DNA from 2 places in the Micromonospora sp. WMMD708 genome. Region 2 is predicted to be linked to the other one. Evidence: predicted binding sites of a transcription regulator. Region 2 holds the regulator's gene; the other holds the start of a gene.
The links. The regulator HspR, encoded in region 2, represses chaperone genes until heat shock. The targets are predictions, from matches to a motif close to TTGAGTNNNNNNNACTCAA.
Positions count from the first base shown of each region.

Region 1: the regulator HspR is predicted to act here: its motif matches at 6,429-6,447, upstream of lon (endopeptidase La).

Region 1 covers NZ_CP186060.1:2,912,341-2,920,628, forward strand. Annotated here, with positions in the region: gene ACN260_RS12810 (hypothetical protein) at 1-250, opposite strand, end outside; gene ACN260_RS12815 (CBS domain-containing protein) at 476-1,165, shown strand; gene ACN260_RS12820 (helical backbone metal receptor) at 1,196-1,912, opposite strand; gene ACN260_RS12825 (DICT sensory domain-containing protein) at 1,931-3,040, opposite strand; gene ACN260_RS12830 (hypothetical protein) at 3,183-4,055, shown strand; gene ACN260_RS12835 (hypothetical protein) at 4,377-5,666, shown strand; gene ACN260_RS12840 (histone-like nucleoid-structuring protein Lsr2) at 5,880-6,227, opposite strand; gene lon (endopeptidase La) at 6,471-8,288, shown strand, end outside.
Region 2 covers NZ_CP186060.1:6,484,206-6,492,493, forward strand. Annotated here, with positions in the region: gene clpB (ATP-dependent chaperone ClpB) at 1-886, opposite strand, end outside; gene ACN260_RS28745 (hypothetical protein) at 1,011-1,292, opposite strand; gene ACN260_RS28750 (winged helix-turn-helix domain-containing protein) at 1,722-1,946, shown strand; gene ACN260_RS28755 (cation:proton antiporter regulatory subunit) at 2,086-2,586, shown strand; gene ACN260_RS28760 (cation:proton antiporter) at 2,592-3,797, shown strand; gene ACN260_RS28765 (hypothetical protein) at 3,973-4,404, shown strand; gene ACN260_RS28770 (hypothetical protein) at 4,495-4,704, opposite strand; gene ACN260_RS28775 (heat shock protein transcriptional repressor HspR) at 4,932-5,375, opposite strand; gene dnaJ (molecular chaperone DnaJ) at 5,404-6,585, opposite strand; gene grpE (nucleotide exchange factor GrpE) at 6,667-7,410, opposite strand; gene dnaK (molecular chaperone DnaK) at 7,447-8,288, opposite strand, start outside.

The DNA of each region.
Region 1 (8,288 bases), 3.3 Mb from region 2:
CCTTCGCGCCGAAGGCGAGGAAACCCTTGGTCGGGCTGCCGCCGTTGATCCAGGCGTTCTTCGCCGGGGTCTCGTGGCCGAGGCCGAACAGCTTGTCCAGGAACGCCCAGAGGAAGATCCAGCCGAGGGCCAGCCGGGTTCCGGCCCAGACGTAGCGGGCGGCCCGCTGGCGGGTGGTCTCGGTTCCGGCCACCGGTGCGATGGTCCTGGCGGTGGTGTTCCGCTCGATCGTCGCGGTCATGGTCTCCACGTCCCTTCTCTGCCTGGCACCGCACTTCCCGGTGGCAGTTACATTCCACGCCGGTCGGCGCGGTCCCGGCAGGGCCGACCGGTCCGTGCCGGCGCGGGACCTAAGTCCCCTGGTACGGGCGTCCGGACGGGACCTTCGGCCTCGGGGCGACCGGTCCACCCGCCCCTGCCCGGCCGGTCGGCGCGGCCCTAGCGTCGGACGGGAGAACCGGGCGAGGAGGTCGTGATGAGGACGTGGCAGGTGGACGACGTGATGACCCGGGAGGTCGCCACGGTGGGGGAGGAGACCCCGTACCGGGTGATCGTCGACATGCTGATCCGCCGGGGCGTCAGCGCGGTGCCGGTGGTGGACGACTTCCGACGGGTGCTGGGGGTGGTGTCCGAGGCGGACCTGTTGCACAAGGTGGAGCACTCCGGGGCGCAGGATGAGCGTCGGGTCTTCACCGGGCGGCGGCGTCGGGTGTCCCGGGAGAAGGCCGGGGCGCTGCTGGCGAAGGATCTGATGACCGCGCCGGCCGTCACCACCTTCCCGGAGGCGTCGCTGCCGGCGGCGGCCCGGCTGATGGACCGGGAGGCGGTCAAGCGGCTGCCCGTCCTGGACGACCTGGGCCGGCTGGTCGGCATCGTCACCCGCAGCGACCTGCTGCGGGTGCACCTGCGCACCGACGCCGAGATCCGCGAGGACGTGGTGCAGGAGGTGCTGCGGCGGGTGCTGGCCGTGCGGGACGGGCTGGTCACCGTGCAGGTCCGCGACGGCGCGGTGCGCCTGGACGGCCGGCTGGACCGGCGGAGCGCCGCCGAGCTGGCGGAGAAACTCGCCGGTCAGGTCAGCGGGGTGGTCCAGGTCACCAGCACCATCGGGTACGACGTGGACGACGCCGGCCTGGTCGAGCGGGGGATCACCCCGGTGGCCTGACCATCCCGGTCTGACCGTCGGGGCGGACGGTCAGACCGGGGTGGCCAGTTGGGCGGCGAGCAGGGCCGGCGCCTCGGCCAGCGACGGGCCGTACCAGGTGAGGTGGCGGCCGGAGACCAGCGCACAGGGGACGCCGGGGAAGGCGTCCGGCCCGTCGTCGGCGGTGAACGCGTACGGCTCGTCGGGGAGGACCACCAGGTCGGGCCGGCGGGCCCGCAGCGCGTCGAGGTCGGGACGCGGATAACGGTCCGGGTCGTCGTCGTACACGTTGACCACGCCGAGGCGGCGCAGCACGTCCCCGGCGAAGGTGTCCCCGCCGAGCACCACCCACGGTCGCCGCCACACCGGCACCACGGCCCGCCGCACGGGGCCCGTGCCGGTGGGGGCGGCCCAGGCCCGGCGGGCGTCGAGCAGCCAGCCGGGCTCCCCGGTCACCCCCAGCGCGGCGAGCATCCCGGCCAGCTCGTCGAGGGCCTGCGGCACGGTCCGGGGGTAGGTGACCAGCACCGGAATCCCGGCGGCGGTGAGCGCGTCCGCGTCGGCACGGCGGTTCTCCTCCACGTTGAGCAGCACCAGGTCCGGCCGCAGTGCCCGGACCCGGTCCAGGTCGGGGTACTTGCTGCCGCCGACCCGGGCCACGTCCAACCCCGCCGGGTGCACGCACCAGTCGGTCGCGCCGACCAGCAGCTCCGGCGCGGTCACCGCCACCGCCTCGGTCAGCGACGGCACCAACGAGACCACCCGCACGTCGTCGTCCTCCCGTCCTCAGTGGGCGGCGCTGGCGACGGTCTCCCGGGCCACCGTCGCCACCGGGACACCCTCCCGGGCCGCCCACCCGACGGCGTGCCGCACCTCGGCCACCGGCAACGGCCGCCGGTCGGTCACGGTCACCGCCGTGTGCACCGCGAAGGACACGAACGGGTACGACCGGGCCAGCCCGGCCACGCAGTCGTGCACCTGACCGGCCACCGCCAACGCCTCCTCGCGGGTCAACGCCGGCAGCACCAGCAGGTACTCGTCGGCGGTGAGGCGGACGGCCCGGTCGACCGGGCGCAGCGGGGCGGTCAGCGCGGCGATCACGGCCTGAGCCTCGCGGGCGGCGCTGCGTCGCCCGAACCGTTCCGGGGCACCGGCCGGCTCACCGACGCGTACCCCGATCAGGGCCACCGGCAGGGTGCCGGCGGCGGTCACCCCGTCCATCCCGGTCCAGTGGCGCAGTGTCGGCTCGTCCACCAGCCCCGGCGGGCCGTCCCCCGGCTCGGCGTGCCGGCCCGGCCCGGCCCGGTGGGCGCGTTCGACCCGGTCGGCCATCAGCCGCAACGCCGCCTCGGCCCGGCTCTCCCCGGGGGTGGCCGGCAGGTCCCGGACCCGGTGCAGCACCTGGTCGATCGCGGTCAGCGCGACCGGGGGGAGCCGGTCGCCGAGCTGGGTGCGCAGCCGGATCACCTCGTGCAGCGCCTCGTCGCGGCGGAACCCCCAGCGGCCGGCGAAGAGCCGCCCCTGTTCGAGGGTGTCGGCCGGCACCGCCTCCCGGCGGTCCCGGGCCACCAGGCTCGCCCCGAACCGGGGGGTCAGCGCCACCACACTCCATTCGCGGGCCAGTTCCTCGGTGTCGTCGAGCGTCACCGGGTACGCCCCGGCGGGCAGCTCCGGCGGTGTCTGCCCGACCGACCCGACCACGGTGACCGTCGCGCCGGCCGCGATCCGGGCGTAGCGTTCCCGCTCCCGCAGGAAGTACGGCATCCGCTGGAACAGGGCGATCACCACCAGCGGGCCGTCCTCGGCGGTGGCCAGCGCCGACCGCTCGATGGCGTGGGAGACCGTGACGAGACTCCGCTTGGTCAACAGTTCCGGGGCCGGTCCGTCGTGCAGCACCCCGTGAGCGTAGAGATCGAGCCCGGGGCGCACCAACCGCCTGGTGCCGCGTCCGTGGCCCGAACCGGCGGGGCGGAGATCGCGGTCGACGTCCTAGACTCGGCCGGTCACTTTCGCCTGCCCCGGACGGACCGACCCGACGATGACGCGTACCGCCACCGACGACGACGCCCGGCTGCGGCCGGTCCCGTCCGGTGCCGCGCCGCTGTTCGTCCGGGCCGGCCAGGCCGTGTACGCCGCCCGTCGGCTCGGTGACCTGGTGTCGCGGCGGCCGGCCGGGGTCACCGGGCACCAGTGGAGTTCCGCCCTGCGCGAGGAGTTCGACCACGTCGTCTGCGCGGTCGACACCGGTGTGCCGCTGTTCGCCCTGACCGTCGGCCCGACCGCGCCCCCGGGCTCGGCCGGGCAGCGGGCCGGGCGGATGGCCGCCGCGGTGTGCGCCGCCGTGGGCCTGCCGGTGCTGCGGATCGGCTCGCCGACGCTGCGGGCCGCCGGGCACGGCCGGCGCATCGTCACGTACGTCATCGACGCGCGCGCCTACGCCGCCGGGGCCGCCCCGGACGGGTCGGACGACGCCCCGGTGGGTTTCCGGGACATCGTCGGCCGGCTGCCGGACGGGCGTACCGGGCCGGTCAACGATCTCGGCGCGTTGTCCCGGGTGGCTGCCGTCGAGGCGTACGTGTCGCGGCGGCTCAGCGATCCGATCGTGCGCGGGTTGCACGTGCGCTGGCGCGACGGGACGGCCGAGGGGTGGAGCTGGGTCGAGGTGCGTCCCGGCCGGTGCCTGGTGGAGCGGGTCACGGTGCTCGAGGCGCGGCTGCACTGCGGGGTGGACCCGGGCCGGCTGGCCGAGGATCTCGCGGCGGTGGCGGTGGGCGAACGGCTCACCGGGGCGGACAACGCGGAACCGGTCCTGCTCGACCGGGACGAGCTGCGCCGGCAGATCCGCGCCCTGCGGGACCGGCGCGACGAGTTGGGTGCCCCGTTCGCGTTCGAGCACCTCTGCGTGGACTGACCGCCGCCGAAACGGCCGGCCACCGAACGACCCGCCGTCATTTTCCGGCGACGGTTGGTGACATTGCGGCCCGCCCGGAAATCGGTCCGGGATTCCTCGATCCGCGTTGAACCTTCGCCGGTGCCGGCCCGTACCTAAGCGGGAATGGACAGGATCTTCCCAGCCGCGCCACCCGACGCGGCGGACGGTGCGGAAAGGCATCGTCGGCCATCGACGTGCGACCGGAACGTCGCAGCGTCTCCGGCGGGGGTGACCGACCCGGAAAGGGTCGCCTCGTCGGGGGCGCGAGTCAGGTACCGGATCGAGAAGGAGAGCAATTCGATGCGCAGGTCCACAGGGGCACGCCGGTCTTCCGGTAACGCGCGGAGCAAGCGGCTGCTGGCGGCGGTCGGTGCGCTCGTCGTCTTCGGCGGTATCGCCGCCGTCACCCAGATCTCCTCGGCCGGGGACAAGCCGAGGCAGCAGACCCGCAACGTCTCGTCGGCCTGCGTCGCACCGAGCCCCGGTGCCACCTCGCCGAGCGGGCGCGGCAGCACCACCCAGACGTGGCAGAACGGCAGATGGGTCCGCAACCACTGGGGTGACGGTCAGATGTCCGTCGCCGAGTGCCAGGCCGTCAAGGCGGGCAACGCGCCGGTGACCACGCTGGCCTCGACGGTGGCCTGCCCGGAGGTCACCCCCCGGCTGCCGCAGATCCCGGCCCAGGCCAAGGCCGAGGTGGACAAGGAACTCGCCCTGCTCAAGACCCAGATCGACGACGCCAACAAGCGGTTGGCGGCCGAGGGGCGCAACGGCAAGGCGTTCATCGACAACGCCATCCTCGGCCCGCTGGCCGACAAGCGCCGGTCGGCGCTGAACCGGATCGCCACCGCGATCGGCCGCTTCGCCCAGCGCCCGCAGGGCCTGGAGCAGCTCGCCGGCTGCCAGGTGGCGGCCAACAACGGCGGCAACAACGGTGGTCAGAACGGCAACAACGGCGGCCAGAACGGCAACAACGGGAACAACGGCGGCCAGAACGGCAACAACGGCGGCCAGAACAACAACGGCGGCAACAACGGCAACGCGCTGGGCGTGCTGGCGAAGGACTGCGCCAACAGCCGGCTGCAGGCGCACGACGGCTTCCAGAACGGCAACCGGTGCGTCAGCACCGCGTTCGGTGAGGTGGGCGCGGCGGCCAACAACCCGTCGCTGCTGATCACGCAGTTCCCCAACCAGGTCCAGCGCAACCAGGCCTTCACCCTGAAGGTCTCCACCCGCAACCTGGTCCGTGACCGGTTCCTGGCGGCCGGCCAGGGCGGCTACTATCTGGAGAGTTCGGTGCTCAACGGTCAGGGCTTGACCCGCGGTCACTTCCACACCGCCTGCCGGATGCTCCAGAACACCAACCAGGCGCCCTCGAACCCGCAGGACGTGCCGGCGTTCTTCGTCGCCACCGAGGACGGCAAGGGCGGCAACCAGGCCGACGACGTGACCATCCAGATCCCGGGCCTGCCGCAGTCGGGTACGGCGCAGTGCGCGGTCTGGGCCGGTGACGGCTCGCACCGGGTGCCGATGATGGAGCGGGCCAACCAGACCCCCGCCTTCGACGTGGTGCGCATCCGGGTCAACTGACCCGACCGGCAACGACTGCGGGCCACCCCGGGAACCCCGGGGTGGCCCGCAGTCGTTGCGTGCCCGCGGGTGCGTGCGGCGGGCGGACAGCGTACCGGCGGATGTTTTCGGTGCGGGGTCGTCGGATGGAAATTGTGGACACGGCAAAAACGCCGGGGTCACGCTGATATCCCAGCGTGACCCCGGCGTGCCCGTTCGTGATCCGGCCCGCTGTCAGCGGTTCTTCCACGCCTCCACGACCGAGACCGGGATGCGCCCGCGCTCGGAGATTTCGTGTCCGTTCTTGGTCGCCCATTCCCGGATGGCGCGGTTCTGCTCGCGATCCATTCCCGAGACGCCGGGCCGGGCCGGGCGCCGGGCCGGGCGACCGGACTCGACGGCGCCTCGACCCATTCGACGGCCAGCGGTGATGTAGGCGTCGAGCGCCTTGCGCAGCACCCCCGCGTTCTCGTCGGAGAGGTCGATGGTGTACGCCGCCCCATCCAGGCTGAACTCGACGGTCCGATCGGCCTTTCCGCCGTCGAGGTCGTCGGTCAGAACGGTGATTACTTTCCTTGCCATCGCCATTACTCCCTGTGGTGATCGGGGTGTGCTAAGAGTTTGACGTATCTGACGGCAAATCCGCAACAATATGCCTCCCTTTCATTTGGCGGGTCGCGTCAATCCTGGGAAATCCGGGTGCGGCCAATGCTGGCCGGCGGTGGCGGTGCTGCTGGGATGTGTCCTGAGTCACACGTCGGAACACGGGGCACGGTTTGTGACTTGAGTGAGACACGCTCAACCTCAAGTGATGGCAGGTGTCCGATGGCAACCCTTCCGGTACTTCCCCTGACCGACGTCGTCCTGCTGCCCGGCATGGTCATCCCGGTGACCCTCGACCCGACCACCCAGGCCGCCGTCGACGCCGCCCGGGCCAGCGGCGACAAGACCCTGCTCGCCGTTCCCCGCATCGACGGCGAGTACGGCCCCGTCGGCACGATCGCCACCATCGAGAAGGTGGGCCGCCTCCCCGACGGTGAGCCCGCCGCCGTGGTGCGCGGCCTCGCCCGCGCCCGGATCGGCTCCGGCGTCCCCGGACCCGGTGCGGCGCTGTGGGTGGAGGCCACCCGGCTCGACGAACCCGCCCCCGCCGGTCGCGCCCGTGACCTGGCCCGTGAGTACCGCGCCCTGATGACCTCCGTGCTCCAGCAGCGGGGCGCCTGGCAGGTCATCGACGCGATGGAGCGGATGACCGACCTGTCCGAACTGGCCGACGCGGCCGGCTACGCGCCGTGGCTCAGCCTGGCGCAGAAGACCGAACTGCTCGCCGCGCCCGACGTCACCGCCCGGCTGGACCTGCTCGTCGGCTGGGTGAAGGACCACCTGGCCGAGCAGGAGGTCACCGAGCAGATCACCAGCGACGTACGGGAGGGCCTGGAGAAGTCCCAACGGGAGTTCCTGCTCCGCCAGCAGCTCGCCGCGATCCGCAAGGAACTCGGCGAGGACGAGCCGGACGGTGCCGCCGACTACCGCTCCCGGGTGGAGTCAGCCGACCTGCCGGACAAGGTCCGCGAGGCGGCACTGCGCGAGGTCGGCAAGCTGGAGCGGGCCAGCGACGCCTCACCCGAGGCGGGCTGGATCAGGACCTGGCTGGACACGGTCCTGGAAATGCCGTGGAACACGCGAACCGACGACAACACCGACCTGACGGCGGCGCGGGCGGTGCTCGACGCCGACCACGCCGGCCTGGCCGACGTCAAGGACCGCATCCTGGAGTACCTCGCGGTGCGCAACCGGCGCGCCGAGCGCAACCTCGGGGTGGTCGGTGGACGCGGCTCCGGCGCGGTGCTCGCCCTCGCCGGCCCGCCCGGTGTCGGCAAGACCAGCCTCGGCGAGTCGGTGGCCCGGGCACTGGGCCGTAACTTCGTGCGGGTCTCCCTCGGCGGCGTCCGCGACGAAGCCGAGATCCGTGGGCACCGGCGTACCTACGTCGGCGCGCTGCCCGGTCGGATCGTCCGCGCGCTGCGCGAGGCCGGCTCGATGAACCCGGTGGTGCTCCTCGACGAGGTCGACAAGCTCGCCGTCGGGTACGCCGGGGATCCCGCCGCCGCCCTGCTGGAGGTGCTCGACCCGGCCCAGAACCACACCTTCCGCGACCACTACCTCGAAGTCGACCTCGACCTGTCCGACGTGCTCTTCCTGGCCACCGCCAACGTGGTGGAGACCATCCCCGGCCCGCTGCTGGACCGGATGGAACTGGTCACCCTGGACGGGTACACCGAGGACGAGAAGGTCGCCATCGCCCGCGACCACCTGCTGCCCCGGCAACTCCAGCGGGCCGGCCTGACCGCCGACGAGGTGACCGTCACCGACGGGGTGCTGGCGCTGATCGCCGGTGAGTACACCCGGGAGGCGGGCGTCCGGCAGCTCGAACGGGCCCTGGCGAAGATCCTGCGCAAGGTCGCCGTGGCCCTGGCCACCGACCCGACCCCGGTCCGGGTCGACACCGACACCCTGGCCCGCTACCTGGGCCGGCCGAAGTTCACCCCGGAATCGGCCGAGCGGACGGCGGTGCCCGGCGTGGCCACCGGCCTGGCCGTCACCGGCGCCGGCGGCGACGTGCTCTTCATCGAGGCCACCAGC
Region 2 (8,288 bases):
CCATCGAGCCCTCGCCCTTGCCCGCGCCGACTACCGTGTGCAGCTCGTCGAGGAAGGTGATGACCTGCCCGTTCGAGTTCTTGATCTCCTCCAGGACCGACTTGAGCCGCTCCTCGAACTGGCCCCGGTACTGCGCACCGGCGACCATCGCGCCGAGGTCGAGCGAGACCAGCTTCTTGTCCCGCAGCGACTCCGGCACGTCGCCGGCCACGATCCGCTGGGCCAGGCCCTCGACGATCGCGGTCTTGCCGACGCCGGGCTCGCCGATCAGCACCGGGTTGTTCTTGGTACGCCGGGACAGCACCTGGATCACCCGACGGATCTCGGAATCCCGCCCGATCACCGGGTCGATCTTGCCGTCCCGGGCGCTGGCGGTGAGGTCGACGCCGTACTTGGCCAGCGCCTGGTAGGTCTGCTCCGGGTCGGCGGTGGTGACCCGCCGGTCCCCGCCGCGCACCGTCGGGAATGCGGCGACCAGGTTCTCCTCGGTGGCCCCGGCGGACTTCAGCGCATTCGACACCGCGCCGCCCACCCGGGCCAGGCCGGCGAGCAGGTGCTCGGTGGAGGTGTACTCGTCGCCGAGCGGCCGGGCGATCTGCTCGGCGGCGCCGATGGCGTTGACGAACTCGCGGGCCAGGGTGGGTTCGGCGATGCTGGACCCGCGGGCGGCGGGCAGCGCGTCGACCGAGCGCTGTGCGACCCGGCGCAGCTCGGCGGGGTCGGCACCCACGGCGCGCAGCAGGCCGGCGGCGGTGGAGCCGTCGGTGTCGAGCAGGGCCAGCAGCAGGTGCCAGGGTTCCACGGTGGCGTGACCACGCTGGTTGGCCAGCGCGACCGCACCGGTGATGGTTTCGCGGCTCTTGGTGGTGAGTCGTTCCGTGTTCATGGGCTCCCCCGGGATCGGCGTGTCCACTAGTAAGAGACACCACCAGAGTTGAGCCTATTCCGCTCAACTCTGCCAACGTGACATGGGTCACACTGCCGACCGGTCGGAGTGGGCCGAGGTGGGATCAACGGGACAGGCGGGTGGCGTTCGGTGGCCGGCCGGGCAGGCGGGAGGTGCACGGGGTTTCATGGTCGGCCCGGAGCACACACCGGCGACCGGTCCCCAGCCGGTTGTCGCAGAAGACGCGGTGGCGTACCCCCTGATCGTCCTCGGCGGAGACGGTGGTCTCGCCGGGGTCGACGTGAGCGAGGAAGGCCAGCGAGCGGGCCGCCGTCCGGGCCAGCACCTTGGCCCGCGCCAGATCGGGGGCGACGACCGGCAGGTGTACGACGTACCGCCCGGTCACGCCTCCCCACCCGCCCGACCCTGCTCAATGTCGCTCCAATGGCGGTGTCGCGATGGCTCGGACACCGCAATATCGCCCCAACTGAGTTGACCAAGGTCGAGGTTCGGCGGTGGGTGCGGTGACTCGTACCCCATGACGCTCCCTTGCTGGACAGTTAGGTGTCGCGGTACTGAAAGGGCAGCCCGGCCGGACTGCCCACCCTGCCGTCGCAGCCCACACCTCGGCGGTACGACGACAGGGCCGACGGCGTGGTCGGGACGGGCCACGGGGGATGCCCGCCCCGACCGCCTGAGCGCCCCGAGTGCCATCCGGGGGCGGTCACCTCGAACCTACAATTGGTACCGGTTGTAGGTAAACGACCCACCCACAATTGCTTGAGGTTGGAGGTGCGAGCGTGATCAGATAGGCGTGCCATCCGGGGAGTGACGCATGCCCAAGCAGCAGTACCAGGTGCTCGCAGACGAGCTGAAGAACAAGATCGATTCGGGAGAGTGGCCGCCCGGCACCAAGTTGCCGAGCAGGTCGCAGTTGTGCACGGAATACGGCGTGTCGGACACCGTGGTCGGCAAGGCCATGATGATCCTGCGCGCCACCGGCCTGACCGAAACCCTGGAAGGGGTCGGGGTCTTCGTCGCCGCACCCGCTGAGGCCTGACCCTGAACGGGCCGCCCGGCCCCGCAGGGTTACCGACCGGCGAGCCGGCGACCACAGCCGGTGCCGGGCCGTAGAACGCTCGCGAGCAGGGCAGACGTCCGACAGGCCGAGGTGGAGGGCAGGGTATAGCCTCTCGTCCGTGCGAGTACGTGTCGAACAGACCGCCCTACCGGGAATCGGCGTCCGTCATGATCTGATGACGGAGTCCGGCCGCCGGCTCGGTGTGGTCTCCCACCGCAATGGCCGCCGCGACCTGGTCCTCTACGACCCGGACGATCCCGACTCCTGTCAGCACGACATCCCGCTGACCGACGACGAGGCCGAGGCACTTGCCGACATCCTCGGCGCGTCGCTGATGCTGGGTCAGCTCTCCGGTCTGCGCGAGCAGGCGGCCGGGCTGCTCACCGAGCAGATCGCCATCCCGGCCGGGTCGAAGTACGTCAACAAGCGGCTCGGTGACACCAAGGCACGCACCCGCACCAGCGCCTCGATCGTGGCGGTGCTCCGCCACGGCGAGGTCAACGTCTCGCCCGATCCCACCTTCCGCTTCGCGGCCGGTGACGTGGTGGTCGTGGTCGGCACCCGGCAGGGTCTCGACGGGGTGACCGCCATCCTCGCCGACAGTGACCCGGACGGCTGAGGCGGATGCACGAAACCACAACCCTACTGGTCGAGGTCGGCGCCCTCCTCCTGCTGCTCGGGCTGCTCGGTCGGCTCAGCCGCCGGTTCGGCGTCTCCCCCATCCCGCTCTACCTGCTCGCCGGCCTCGCGTTCGGCCACGGCGGTCTGCTGCCGCTGGCCGCCAGCGAGGAGTTCTTCGCCGTCGGCGCCGAGATCGGCGTCATCCTGCTGCTGGTCATGCTCGGCCTGGAATACAGCGCAAACGAGTTGGTCGGCAACCTGCGCTCGGCGGCGCCGGCCGGGCTGATCGACGCGGTCCTCAACGCCCTGCCCGGGTTCGGCTTCGCGCTGCTGCTCGGTTGGGGCTGGGTGGCGGCGGTGGTGCTCGGCGGCATCACCTGGATCTCGTCCTCCGGCGTGATCGCCAAGGTGCTCGGCGACCTCGGCCGGGTCGGTAACCGGGAAACCCCGGTCATCCTGTCCGTGCTCGTCATCGAGGACCTGGCCATGGCGCTCTACCTGCCGCTGGTGACCGCGCTGCTGGCCGGCGTGGGCCTGGTCAAGGGCGGGATGGCACTCGGCATCGCGGTGCTCACCGTGGTGGTCGTGCTGGTCGTCGCCATCCGCTTCGGCCATCTGATCTCCGCCGCCCTGTCGGCGAAGGATCCGGAGGCGCTGCTGCTCGGGGTGCTCGGCCTGACCCTGCTGGTGGCCGGGATCGCCGCCCGGCTCCAGGTCTCCGCCGCCGTCGGGGCGTTCCTGGTCGGCATCGCCCTGTCCGGGCCGGTGGCGCACCACGCCACCGAACTGCTCTCCCCGCTGCGGGACCTCTTCGCCGCCGTCTTCTTCGTCTTCTTCGGCCTGGTCACCGACCCCCGGGACATGCCGCCGGTACTCCTGCCCGCGATCGTGCTGGCCGTGGTCACCATGGGGACGAAGCTGGCCACCGGCTACCTGGCGGCCCGGCGGGCCGGGATCGCCGAGCCCGGCCGGTGGCGGGCAGGTTTCGCCCTGATGCCGCGCGGTGAGTTCTCGATCGTCATCGCCGGTCTCGCGGTCGCCGCCGGCACCGTCGAACCCAGGCTGGCCGCGCTCGCCACGGCGTACGTGCTGATCACCGTGATCACCGGCCCGATGCTCGCCCGGCTGCCCGACATGCGCTGGTTCAAGCAGCGGCTGCGTCGGCGGATCGCCGCCCAGCACCCCCGACCGGTACCCGCCACCGATTGAGTTTCGCCTGGCCAGGCCGACCGCACGGGTCGGCCTGGCCAGGGCATTCGTTGCCGAATTGCTTCCCGGCAGGTCTTCCGCCGGCCGGGTGACGACGGCTAGCGTTGCGCCCCAGCAGGCCAGGGTCTCGCGGGCGGACGGAGACATCCCGCGGGCGTGAGCGGGAAGGTTGCCGGTGAGCGCGCACGGTCCGACGTTCCGCGGCTTCGCCAACCCCGTCGACCCGTCGCCCGCGGAGTTGCGGGCCTGGGCGTACCAACCCGACTCGGTGCCGTTGACCTCGCTGCCCCAGGACTGGGACCTGCTGGTGGCGGGTGACCACCTGGTGCTCACCCTCTTCGATCTGGCCCGGGACCCGGCCTGCCCGGCCCGCCGGTTCGCCCTGCACTGCCTCTACATCTACGCCGCCGACGGCATCCGGACGAAGTTCCGCGCCCACCCCCGGCGTCGGTTCCGCAAGCTGGTGGAGCAGGCCGAGCGTGACGGTGACGAGTTGCTGCGCAACTGGGCGCACAACAGCCGGATGCTGCTGGCCCGGCAGGAACTCTTCACCTACCACGACTGGTGCGAGGGTGGCCTGGTGCGGGACAACCGCCGCCTCGGCTGACGTCGCGCTCGGCCGGACCCGCCCCACCACGCCCGGACGGCGAACGGGCCGGGACCCCCCGTGGGTCCCGGCCCGCACGTCGGCGGATCGTCAGCGTTGCGGTTCGCCCTGGTTGCCGCGTTTCGGCTCGGCCTGCCCCCGGTTCGCCCTCCGGGCGTCCCGGTCGGCGAACCTGCCGTCCTTCACCGTGTCGGAGAACGTGCGCCGGGTGACCCGGTCGAACTTCTTCCGGACGTTCTCGGCCACCTGGTTGAGCCGCTCCTCCGCCTGCCGGGCCACCTTCTTCGCCGATTCCGCCACGGTTCCCCCCGCTGTCGGAGTCCGGATTGGTCCGCTTGCGCCTGATTCACAGGTTAACGGGACAGCCCTGCTCCCGGCGGCGGAATGCCTGAACCCCGCCGGCCGGATCACTCCGGATACGCCGAATAGCGGCATCCCGTCCAGGGGATGCCGCTATCCGCGCCCAGAGGCGTTGATCATGCCGGGCCCGTACGGCGACGGTGCCGGACCACCCGCCCAAGTATCGATCATGCCGGGCCGCTGCGGCGGGGACGCCAGACCACCAGCGCCGTCGAGGTGCGGCTGGTCGGCACCAGATCGCCCCGGGAGAAGCCACTGGCCAGCGTCTCCAACTCGGCGATCCGCCGGTACGCGGCGTCCAGCTCCGCCTCCAGCCGGGCCACCCGCTGCTGGGCCTGCTCCACCAGGCGTTCCAGCCCGATGATCCGCTTCACCCCGGCCAGGTTGACACCCTCGTCCTGGCTGAGCCGCTGCACCTCGCGCAGCAGGACGACGTCCCGCACGCTGTAGCGTCGGCCGCCACCGGCCGCCCGGCCGGCCTGCACCAGGCCGAGCCGGTCGTACTGGCGCAGCGTCTGCGGGTGCATGCCCGCCATCCGTGCCGCTACCGAGATCATCAGCACCTTGGCCTCGTAGGCAGGGTCACCCGAACCGACGAACCCGTCCGACATCCCACTCACCTCCGCACCCGTCCACCGGTCAACCGACCCGACGCACCCGCGCGTCGAGATGTTCCCGGGCCGCCGGTGGCGTCGCGTCGGCGAACGACTCCAGCGCCGCCCGCGCCTCGTCCGACACCGTCGCCGGCACCACCACGTCCAGCGTGACCAGCAGGTCGCCGGCCCGCCCGTCCCGTCGTACGACACCCTTGCCCCGGGCCCGCAGCACCCGCCCGGACGGGGTGCCCGGCGGCACGCGCAGGGTCACCGCGCCGTCCAGCGTGGGCACCCGCAGGTCGGTGCCGAGCACCGCCTCGGCGAAGGTGATCGGCACGGCCAGTGTCAGGTCGTCACCGGTACGCCCGAACAGGTCGTCCGGGCGCACCTTCACCTGCACGAACAGGTCACCCGCCGGCCCACCACGCTGCCCCGGCTCGCCCCGACCGGCCAGCCTGATCCGCTGCCCGTCGGCCACCCCGGCGGGGAACCGGACGTTGAGCGTGCGGGTCTTGGTGACCCCGCCGGTGCCCTGGCACTCGGGGCACTTCTCCTCGACGACCGTCCCGACGCCCTGGCAGTTGCGGCACGGCTCGGAGAAGCTGAACGACCCCTGGTCCCGGGTGGTCACCCCGGCACCGTGGCAGACCGGGCAGGCCGTCGGCTGGGTGCCCGGCTTCGCGCCGTTGCCGTGGCAGGTGTCGCAGACCCCGGGGGCGCGCAACGTCAACGGCAGGGTGACGCCCCGGACGGCGTCGCCGAAGTCGAGCGCGACCTCGGCCTCCACGTCCCGGCCCCGGGCCGGGCCACGCGCCCGGGTCGGGCCGGTGCCCCCGCCGCCGGAGAAGATCGAACTGAACAGGTCGGTGAAGCCGCCGCCACCGAACCGGCTGTCCCCGCCGCCACCGCCGCCGAACAGGTCGGAGACGTCGAACGGGACCCCGCCGGGCTGACCCGCACCACGGGCGCCCCGACGGAACGCGCCCGAGCCGAACAGCGAACGCATCTCGTCGTACTCGCGGCGTTTGGCGTCGTCACCGAGCACCGCGTACGCCTCGGAGACGGCCTTGAACCGCTCCTCGGCCTTCGGGTCACCGGGGTTGTGGTCCGGGTGCGACTCCCGGGCCAGTTTCCGGTACGACTTCTTGATCTCGTCCGAGGAGGCGGACTTCTCCACGCCCAACGTGGCGTAGAAGTCCTTCTCGATCCAGTCCTTGGAACTCACCGGTCCACCCCCTTCCGTGAGATGTGGCCCGGTCGCCCCGCCCGCCTTCCGAGGCGGGCGGGGCGACCGGATGGCCGTGCACTATTCCGGGTCGGCGACCGCGACCATCGCCGGCCGCAGCAGCCGCTCGCCGAGCAGGTAACCCCGACGCATCACCTGCACGCAGGTGGGCTCGTCGACGTCCGGTGAGGTCTGGTGCGCGACCGCCTCGTGCCGGGTCGGGTCGAACGGGTCGCCCTGCTCACCGAAGGGCGTCAGGCCGAACTTGCCCAGCGCCGTGGTGAGCTGCTCGGCCACGGTGCCGAACGGCCCGACCAGGTCGCCGTGTTCCCGGGCCCGGTCCAGGTCGTCCAGGATCGGCAGCAGCGCGGCGAGCACCGAGCCGGTCGCCTGCTCCTGGACCACGCCCCGGTCCCGGTCCACCCGCTTGCGGTAGTTGGCGTACTCCGCCGACACCCGCTGCAGGTCCCGGGTCCGCTCGTCCAGCTCGGCCCGGAGGGCTTCCAGCTCGGCACCGAGCGGGGAGCCCGGGGTGCTGCCGTCGACCGGCTGCGCGGGGGCGTCCACCACCGGCGGACCGGTCGGTGCGGGGCCGTCGAGGGCGGTGGCCTCGGCCTCGATCTCGTCGACCACCACCTCGGACTCCTCGACCAGCCCCTCGGCCGGGACGTCGGCCCCGGCATCGGCGGCGGCAGGCGTCTCCTCGGTCTTGCCGAGCTTGCGGTTGTCCCGGATGACGACCCGCGGCCCGTCGTCGGCGGGCGCGGAGCCACCCGGCGTCGACCCGGAGGTGTCCGGGTCGGCGGCTCGTGGCTTCTCCGTCATGCGACTACCTCGTTCCCTGTGCGGTGGCGCGGACCGTCACTTCTTGTCCTCGTCGACGATCTCCGCGTCGACCACGTCGTCCGGGCCGCCCGCCTTCGGGGCACCGGCGGCACCGGCGGCACCCGCGCCGGCTCCGGCACCCGCGCCGGCCGCGCCCGGTTGCTCACCCTGCTCGGCCTGCTGCGAGTAGAGCAGCGAACCGGCCTGCTGGGAGACCTGGGCGAGCCGCTCGTGGGCCGCCTTGATCTTCTCGATGTCCTGGCCGCCGAGCGCGCCGCGCAGCTCGCCGAGGGCCTCGTTGAGCTGCTCCCGGTTCTCCGTGGGCAGCTTGTCACCGCTCTCGGCGAGGAACTTCTCGGTCTGCCACTGGAGCGCCTCGGCCACGTTGCGGGTCTCGGCCTCCTCCCGGCGACGCTTGTCGTCGTCGGCGTGCTCCTCGGCGTCCCGGCGCATCCGCTCGATGTCGTCCTTCGGCAGCGACGAGCCGCCGGTGATCGTCATCTTCTGTTCCTTGCCGGTGCCCAGGTCCTTGGCGTGCACGTTGACGATGCCATTGGCGTCGATGTCGAAGGTGACCTCGATCTGCGGCACGCCGCGCGGCGCCGGCGGGAGGCCGGTCAGCTCGAAGGTGCCGAGCTTCTTGTTGTACGCCGCGATCTCGCGCTCGCCCTGGAACACCTGGATCAGCACCGACGGCTGGTTGTCGTCGGCCGTGGTGAAGACCTCGGAGCGCTTGGTCGGGATGGTGGTGTTGCGCTCGATGAGCTTGGTGAAGATGCCGCCCTTGGTCTCGATGCCCAGGCTCAGCGGGGTCACGTCGAGCAGCAGGACGTCCTTGACCTCGCCCTTGAGCACACCGGCCTGCAGGGCCGCGCCGA